2 regions of the Desulfosporosinus sp. BICA1-9 genome follow, and region 1 is predicted to be linked to the other one. Evidence: predicted binding sites of a transcription regulator. Region 1 holds the regulator's gene; the other holds the start of a gene.
What was found. The regulator HrcA, encoded in region 1, represses chaperone genes, less so after heat shock. The targets are predictions, from matches to a motif close to TGTTAGCACTCNNNNNNNNNGAGTGCTAACA.
Positions count from the first base shown of each region.

Region 2: groES (co-chaperone GroES) is a predicted target of HrcA. The motif match lies at 1,821-1,851, and genes of this name have one in related genera.

Region 1 is NZ_JUEE01000118.1:84-4,063, reverse strand. It holds gene dnaK (molecular chaperone DnaK) at 1-1,581, opposite strand, end outside; gene grpE (nucleotide exchange factor GrpE) at 1,602-2,210, opposite strand; gene hrcA (heat-inducible transcriptional repressor HrcA) at 2,298-3,329, opposite strand; partial or broken gene JL57_RS14510 (DUF3102 domain-containing protein) at 3,859-3,980, shown strand, end outside.
Region 2 is NZ_JUEE01000154.1:50,531-54,510, forward strand. It holds gene groL (chaperonin GroEL) at 1-1,465, opposite strand, end outside; gene groES (co-chaperone GroES) at 1,500-1,784, opposite strand; gene JL57_RS19470 (NYN domain-containing protein) at 2,064-2,891, opposite strand; gene JL57_RS34905 (hypothetical protein) at 3,202-3,543, opposite strand; gene JL57_RS34910 (hypothetical protein) at 3,640-3,891, opposite strand.

The sequences.
Region 1 (3,980 bases):
CTTACCTTCAAACTCTTTCATGGTTTTTTCAGTTTGATAGGCTAACGAATCCGCCTGGTTCTTAGCATCGATCATTTCTCTGTGTTTCTTATCTTCTTCTGCATGAAGTTCAGCATCTTGCTTCATTTTTTCAATGTCTTCTTTGGAAAGACCCGTGGAAGAAGTAATGGTCACTTTTTGTTCATTTCCAGTGGCCACATCTTTGGCCGAGACATGAACAATACCATTGGCATCAATATCAAATTTAACTTCGATCTGTGGAATACCACGTGGAGCAGGAGGAATTCCTGTAAGTTGGAAACGTCCGAGTGTCTTGTTGTAACTCGCCATTTCCCGCTCCCCTTGAAGCACGTGAATATCAACAGAGGTTTGATTGTCTGCAGCTGTTGAGAAGGTCTGGGATTTCGTGGTTGGAATCGTGGAATTTCGATCAATAATCCGAGTAAACACTCCGCCAAGGGTTTCAATCCCTAAAGACAGCGGGGTGACATCCAGCAAGATCATGTCCTTGACTTCGCCACTGAGTACGCCCCCTTGAATAGCTGCACCCATTGCAACTACCTCGTCTGGGTTAACCCCTTTGTGTGGTTCTTTTCCACTTAACTTTTTGACAGCTTCTTGAACGGATGGGATACGAGTGGATCCGCCGACAAGAATGATCTGATCGATTTGATTCCAGGAAAGCTTAGCGTCTTCAATCGCTTGACGTGTGGGACCAAGAGTAGATTCCACAAGATCAGAGATAATTTCTTCAAATTTAGCTCGAGAAATATTCATATCTAAATGTTGAGGACCTTCTTCGGTCATGGTAATAAACGGCAAATTGACATTGGAATTGGTCACTCCAGAAAGCTCAATCTTAGCTTTTTCAGCAGCCTCTTTTAAACGTTGGAGAGCAACTCGGTCTTTAGAAAGATCTGCTCCATGACTTTTCTTGTATTCTGCCACCATATAGTCAATCAGACGCTGGTCAAAATCGTCGCCGCCTAAACGATTATTCCCGCTCGTGGCTTTAACCTCAACCATTCCTTGACTTAATTCGAGGATCGAAACATCGAAGGTTCCGCCGCCTAGGTCAAAGACCAAAACAGTCGAGTCATCCTTTTTGTCAAGGCCATAGGCAAGTGCAGCCGCAGTAGGCTCGTTAATGATCCGCAGTACTTCAAGTCCAGCAATAGCTCCTGCATCCTTTGTTGCTTGACGTTGGGCATCGGTAAAATAGGCAGGAACAGTAATAACGGCTTGGGTAACAGGCTGTCCAATATAGGCTTCAGCATCCGTTTTGAGTTTTTGGAGAACCATCGCCGAAATTTCTTGAGGACTATAGGTCTTATCTTCTATCTTTACTTTATGATCTGTACCCATATGGCGTTTAATGGAACTGACGGTTTTGTCCGGATTGGAAACAGATTGCCGCTTAGCCACCTGTCCGACGAGTCGCTCGCCAGATTTAGAAAAACCTACTACAGATGGAGTTGTACGATTTCCCTCCGCATTAGGGATAACAACTGCTTCTCCACCTTCCATAACAGCTACGCAAGAATTTGTAGTACCTAAGTCAATACCAATAATTTTACCCATTGTTTTCTTCCTCCTTATAACTAGTTCGAAACTTTAACCATACTTGGACGTAAAACTTTTTCTTTTAGGTAATATCCCTTTTGTAATTCGTCTACAACAGTATTTTCAGGATGCTCTTCTGACTCCACCCGCAGCACTGCGTCATGAAGATTTGGGTCAAACGGTTGCCCGACGGCTTCAATCGCCTTGAGACCCTCTTTGCTAAGAGCCGTTTGCAGCTGACGTAAAATCATCTCCACCCCTTGTGAAAAAGCTGCGAAATCAGGATTGATTTGAGCGGCACTAACTGCTCGCTCAAAATTGTCTAAAACAGGAAGCAACTCCCCAACCACACGTTCAGACGCATATTTTATGATTTCGGTCTTTTCCTTTTGGGTCCGTTTTCGATAATTATCGAAATCTGCTTGCATGCGTAGCAAATGATCATAATGTTCATCTGCTTTAGCTCTAGCCTGGATAAGCTCCGTTTCTAAGGTTAGAATTTTCTCCGGAGGGCTCATATCCTTGCTATCCAGACTATCTTCGTCGTGTATGGATTTCTCAGATTCATGTTCTTGCTTATCTCCCAAATTATCTTCGTCGCTACTTAGCTCTCGGCCTCTGAGAGTATCTTCTCTCATTCGCGCCATGCATGATCACCTCTCATAACTTAGTCCCAAAATTTATATAAGAATGAACCTAAAAGGCTCAATCACCCGCATATTTGATGTTTTTCGTCACCGCCTGCGTTTCGTCAGGACATCCGTCAAACTACGCGTCATAAAATCAACAATTGCAATGACCTTAGCATAATCCATACGTGTTGGACCGAGCACCCCCACCGCACCGATGGTTAGACCATTGACTCTATAAGTAGCAGAAATGACACTACAATCCTTAAATTCCTTCAAGCTATTTTCTCCACCGATCGTGACATTTAGTCCCTCTTGGTCAGGATGTAATAGTTTTTTAAGCGGCTCATTTTCTTCGAAGAGTTTAAATAACGTTTTAACCTTCCCTAAATCCTTAAATTCAGGTTGATTTAACATATTGAGGGTCCCCCCAAGACAGATCCGTTCCTCTCCTTCGCTATCGTCCAGAATGGCTCTAAGCATATCAAGAGTATTATCAATCAAAAGCCTCTGCCTTGACAATTCGCTATAGATTTCATGCAGCATGCTGCGTTTAACTTGATTTAAAGAGTACCCACGCATTTTTTGATTAAAAACTTCAGCCACTTGTTGAAGCTCTTCCGCTGTTTGATTCTCCCCGACCTCAATAATATGATTTTCAACAGCACCATTTTCTTTCACGATGACCATAATAACCTGCCCCGGTTGATACGGTAGAAAATGCAATTTCCCAAACGTACTTTTAGCCTTATGAGGACCAAGGACAAGACTCGTCAAATTCGTAAGCTCAGACAACAATTTACTGGTATGGGTAATAACTTCTTGAATCTCATGGATTCTTCTCGTACTTTCTCGCTCAATAAATTCTTTTTCTTCATCATTAAGGACCTTAGGATCCATCAGACAATCTACAAAATACCGGTACCCCGCATCGGATGGAATCCGTCCAGCGGAAGTATAAGGTTGTTCGATAAACCCTAAATCTTCTAAATCCGCCATCTCATTGCGTATCGTCGCAGAGGATACGCCAAGATCAAATTTACGCGCAATCGTACGAGAACCAATCGGTTCAGCGGTAGCAATATAATCCTGAACAATCGCCCGTAGTATTTTGCGTTTTCGTTCATCCATTTGCATAATGCTTTCCGCCTTTCCAAAACTGACTACTAGGGACTCACCCGAACATTATACGCCTCAAGTTCATCGTCCGGGTTCGTTGTTAGCACTCTCTCTTGATGAGTGCTAACAGTTGATGTCTTCACATTACCACTTCATTTTAGCTTTGTCAAGAATCATTTTAACAAAATACCTAGAGAGTTTTAGATAGCATAATACAAAGCTTTTACCAAGCCTTCGAATGCAGTCAAAAGTCGATCAAAGCCACCGTGCAAGCCAAGAAACCGTCCTGTAACTTGCGATCCGTTCCCCAATTCAAGCCCAGAACGCAGTATCACACGAGCCCCACGTCTTTACGTAGGGCTTGCTAACCAACCCTTTTTTCTCTTAGGCAACCAGAATATTACGATTTTCCGCCTTAATATCCAACTCAGACTTTGGGCAATCCGACAAGGGTGGATTGGCGCTATAGCCCTCACGCTTGTCTGGGGCTCGGCATATCCTATAGCGGGATCTGAAAAGACATTCCATAAAGGGATTGGCAGCCGGTATGAGGATGGAAATTTCCAACAGGACGCCTGAACAAATCCCGTCCGAGGTTAACTTTATCAAGGAACAAAGCAGCAAAATGCTGCTTGGCAACGCCGTTGGGATCGGACGGCGTTTGACGGA
Region 2 (3,980 bases), on a different contig from region 1:
CAGCAATCATATCTTCATAGACTTCAGTTACAGCATTGAAGCCAATTCCTCGCTTGCCGGATTCGCGAACCTTACCAACAACAACGGAGCCTTCATGCCCAGCATTGTTGGCGATTTGACGAAGTGGCTCTTCAAGTGCACGGCGAATAATATTAACACCAGTTGCCTCATCACCGACTAAATTAAGGCTATCTAAGGCCTGGATAGCATCAATCAAAGTAGTCCCTCCACCAGACACGATTCCTTCTTCAACAGCAGCACGAGTCGCAGCTAAAGCATCTTCAATGCGGAGTTTCTTCTCTTTCATTTCTGTTTCGGTTGCTGCACCGACTTGAATTACTGCAACACCGCCAGCTAATTTAGCTAAACGCTCTTGGAGCTTTTCACGATCAAAGTCGGAAGTAGTTTCTTCAATTTGTCGTTTAAGGGCTTCAACACGTTTTTTAATATCGTCAGTGTTACCAGCACCTTCAACAAGCGTAGTTTCCTCTTTGGTTACACGGACTTGGCGGGCACGGCCCAGCATTTCAACCGTGGTGTTTTCTAGTTTTAAGCCTAGATCTTCTGTGATCACGGTTCCGCCTGTCAGTACGGCAATGTCTTCGAGCATTGCTTTGCGACGATCTCCGAAGCCAGGGGCTTTAACTCCGACACAAACGAAGGTTCCACGTAGCTTGTTGACAACGAGGGTAGCTAGTGCTTCCCCATCAATGTCTTCGGCAATAATCATCAGTTGACGACCCGCTTGAACTACTTTTTCCAAGACTGGTAAAACGTCTTGAATAGCACTGATTTTCTTGTCAGTAATCAGGATGTAAGGATCATTAAGTACGGCTTCCATTTTTTCCGTATCTGTGATCATATATGCAGAAATATATCCGCGGTCAAATTGCATTCCTTCAACCACTTCAAGTTCAGTTGTCATGCCTTTAGCTTCTTCAACTGTGATGACGCCGTCTTTGCCGACTTTCTCCATGGCTTGAGCGATAAGATCACCAATGTTCTTGTCGCTAGCAGAGATGGAGGCGACTTGGGCAATAGCTTCACTCGTCTCAACGAGTTTGGCATTAGCTTTAATGTCTGCAACCACAACTTCCACTGCTTGCTCAATTCCACGTTTAATGCCCATAGGATTTGCACCAGCTGCAACGTTCTTAAGCCCTTCGCGAATGATCGCTTGTGCTAAAACAGTAGCAGTTGTGGTACCGTCCCCAGCCACATCATTGGTTTTGGTAGCAACTTCTTTAACAAGTTGAGCTCCCATATTTTCAAACGGATCCTCCAATTCGATGTCACGAGCAATTGTTACTCCGTCGTTCGTGATCAGGGGCGATCCAAACTTCTTATCGAGAACGACATTACGTCCCTTAGGTCCTAGGGTTACACGAACAGCTTCAGCTAGAGCATTAACTCCGCGTTCTAAAGCGTGACGTGCATCTTGATTAAAAATAATTTGTTTAGCCAACGTATTTCACTCCTTATAAATAATTCTTATTGAACTAGCCCATAATGGCTAAAATATCTGACTCTTTTAGGATAAGATATTCTTGACCGTCATACTTTACTTCGGTCCCTGCGTATTTGGAATAAATCACACGATCGCCTGCCTTAACATCGAGAGCGACGCGAACACCCTTTTCCATTTTGCCAGGTCCTACAGCGACAATTTCGCCTTCTTGTGGTTTTTCCTTAGCGGTATCCGGCATAATAATTCCGCTTTTAGTTTTTTCTTCCATCGGGAGTGCTTTAATGATCACCCGATCTGCGAGAGGTTTAATGTTCATGAAGAAAAGTCCCTCCTATGTTTTTTATTTAATATTTGTTAGCACTCGACTCTATTGAGTGCTAACAATATATCTATAATAATATGCAAGGGGCCGCAGGAAAGCAAGCCCCCTAATACTCCAAAAACAGGTATTTAACTAGCATTTTCTTTATCAATCTAATTATTACTCCCGTTTTCAGGCAATAGATATTTAATAAATGCTTAAGGCCTCCCCCCACACGCATCACCATATCGTCTACACACTATAATTGCCAGTTTTGAACTCTTCTATGCACGATTAATTCTCTTGAGTTAATTTTAATTGCCGCTGAGAAACTTCCTCCAAGATGGAACCTAGAGCTTCTTTCACTGTACTATTTTCTAGATTAAGCAGATAAATCTTGGTTTTACCAATTTTCAAATTATGATCCGGGTGCTCCTTCTCAAAAAGGATAGTTTGCTTTAAGGTGTACCGTATGAACTCCTTAACTTGTGGGATTGACCGCCCCAAAAACTCTGTCAAGGCAGCCCTCGCTTTTGTAGACGCAACATAAGGCAAGCGTATCTGAAGAGTTCCTAGAATTTGAATCCCTTGTTCCAGATCCTGCTCTGGATGATACTCTGCTTCGTGTTTTTCATGAAGTACCCACTGTAAAAGATCATCTTCTTCACAATAAGGTTGCAGAGCATGATGGACACTTCCGGCTACCCCTATCACCTTAACGTCTTTTCCCCAAGCACGGACTTTTCTAAGGAGAGAAAGGAAATCTCCGTCCCCAGTAATCAATAAAAAAAGGTCAAAGGTGGATGCTCGTGTCAGCAGGATTTCTTGGGCCTCGAGCATTAACTCTAAATCCGCAGCATTACGGCGAAGTCCTGTGCTCGCGTAATTGTTCTTCCCAAAGACATGACGTGTAAAGACATTTGTTTTCTCAAAGGTCGTTTGTGTCCGCCAAAACTCCTCACGGTCGAAGTTAGCGTAAAGATAGATTGCCAATAAATTTATATTATTTCGCTCTGAATAAAGTTGTAAAAACTGTACCAACTGTTCCGGAGATAATTCATACCCTCGCTCTAATAAACCGGTCCAAATATTTTCGTAATCGACAAACGCTATGGCTTTCAAATTGTTCACCTCACAAGCCACTAATCTACTATAGTCTACGCTAAACTATGGACAGACGTGACAAGCTAGACAATAAAATGTACTTGGATATCAATTTGGTCCGAAGTAACATTATCGGCATCTGTCTTATCTTAGGGGCTGTCGTCTTCGTTCAGATTTCCGAAAATCGAGCGGGAATCGAATCTAGGTCAGAAATAGTGGATGTTTAATTTGTTCTTATAATGCAACTGAAGTTTCGCACCCCTCTAGACCCCCGTTTATCTAATTTCCAGGTAGCCTAATGCCATTATTTCTTTTTGGTTATTAACGATTAACTAGCTTTTTCAAGGGCTTTTAGCTGGTTATTAAGAAAAGAATTCTCAAAGAGCTCTTTCAAATACTCATATTCAAAGGAATTCCTAAATTCCAAAATGTTGACTAAACCGGACTTGGCAATGCTTGTGATCACTACTTGTAGCAAATCGTCAAATAATTCCCAGAGTCGTTCCGCTACATTCTTCTCAATAAGGTCATCTTTGATCTCAGCAAACAACCCATCCAAGGAGTCATAGGCATTCACTCGGCGAAAATAAGCCAGAAAAGTATAGAGAATATAACAGGTTGTTATATGGGCGATTTGAGCATCGAAATCCCTTGATAGGGAAAACGGCAAAAATACAGTTTGACTAGCCCGATTCCTTCATAGTTAACAACGGCTTCGAAGTAACGGGTATTTCGCTTCCGACAGCGTTTTTCTTGCCCCTCGCTTTTAAGAAGCTTTTGTAATTGATTGGCATCGAGAGAATCCCCTTTGTAGAGATACTTTTTTCAGTAACATCAGGGGGAACATCAACATAAGCGTGAGGATTTCCGTGGTACTGTAGCCCGCCTGTTTTTGAAAGCCAACTTGGATGCACAGTGTTTTAAGCTTGAAGGTCTTCATAACTTCACATATAATATTGTTAATCGAATAACCATGGTTTTGGAGCACGTTTTCAATTTCTTTGACAGATTTCCGCATGATAACACCTCATTTTTGGTTGATTTGGTTTAGCATCTTTATTATACCAAAAACCGAGTGTTCATGCGGATTTTCATTGTTTTTTCGTC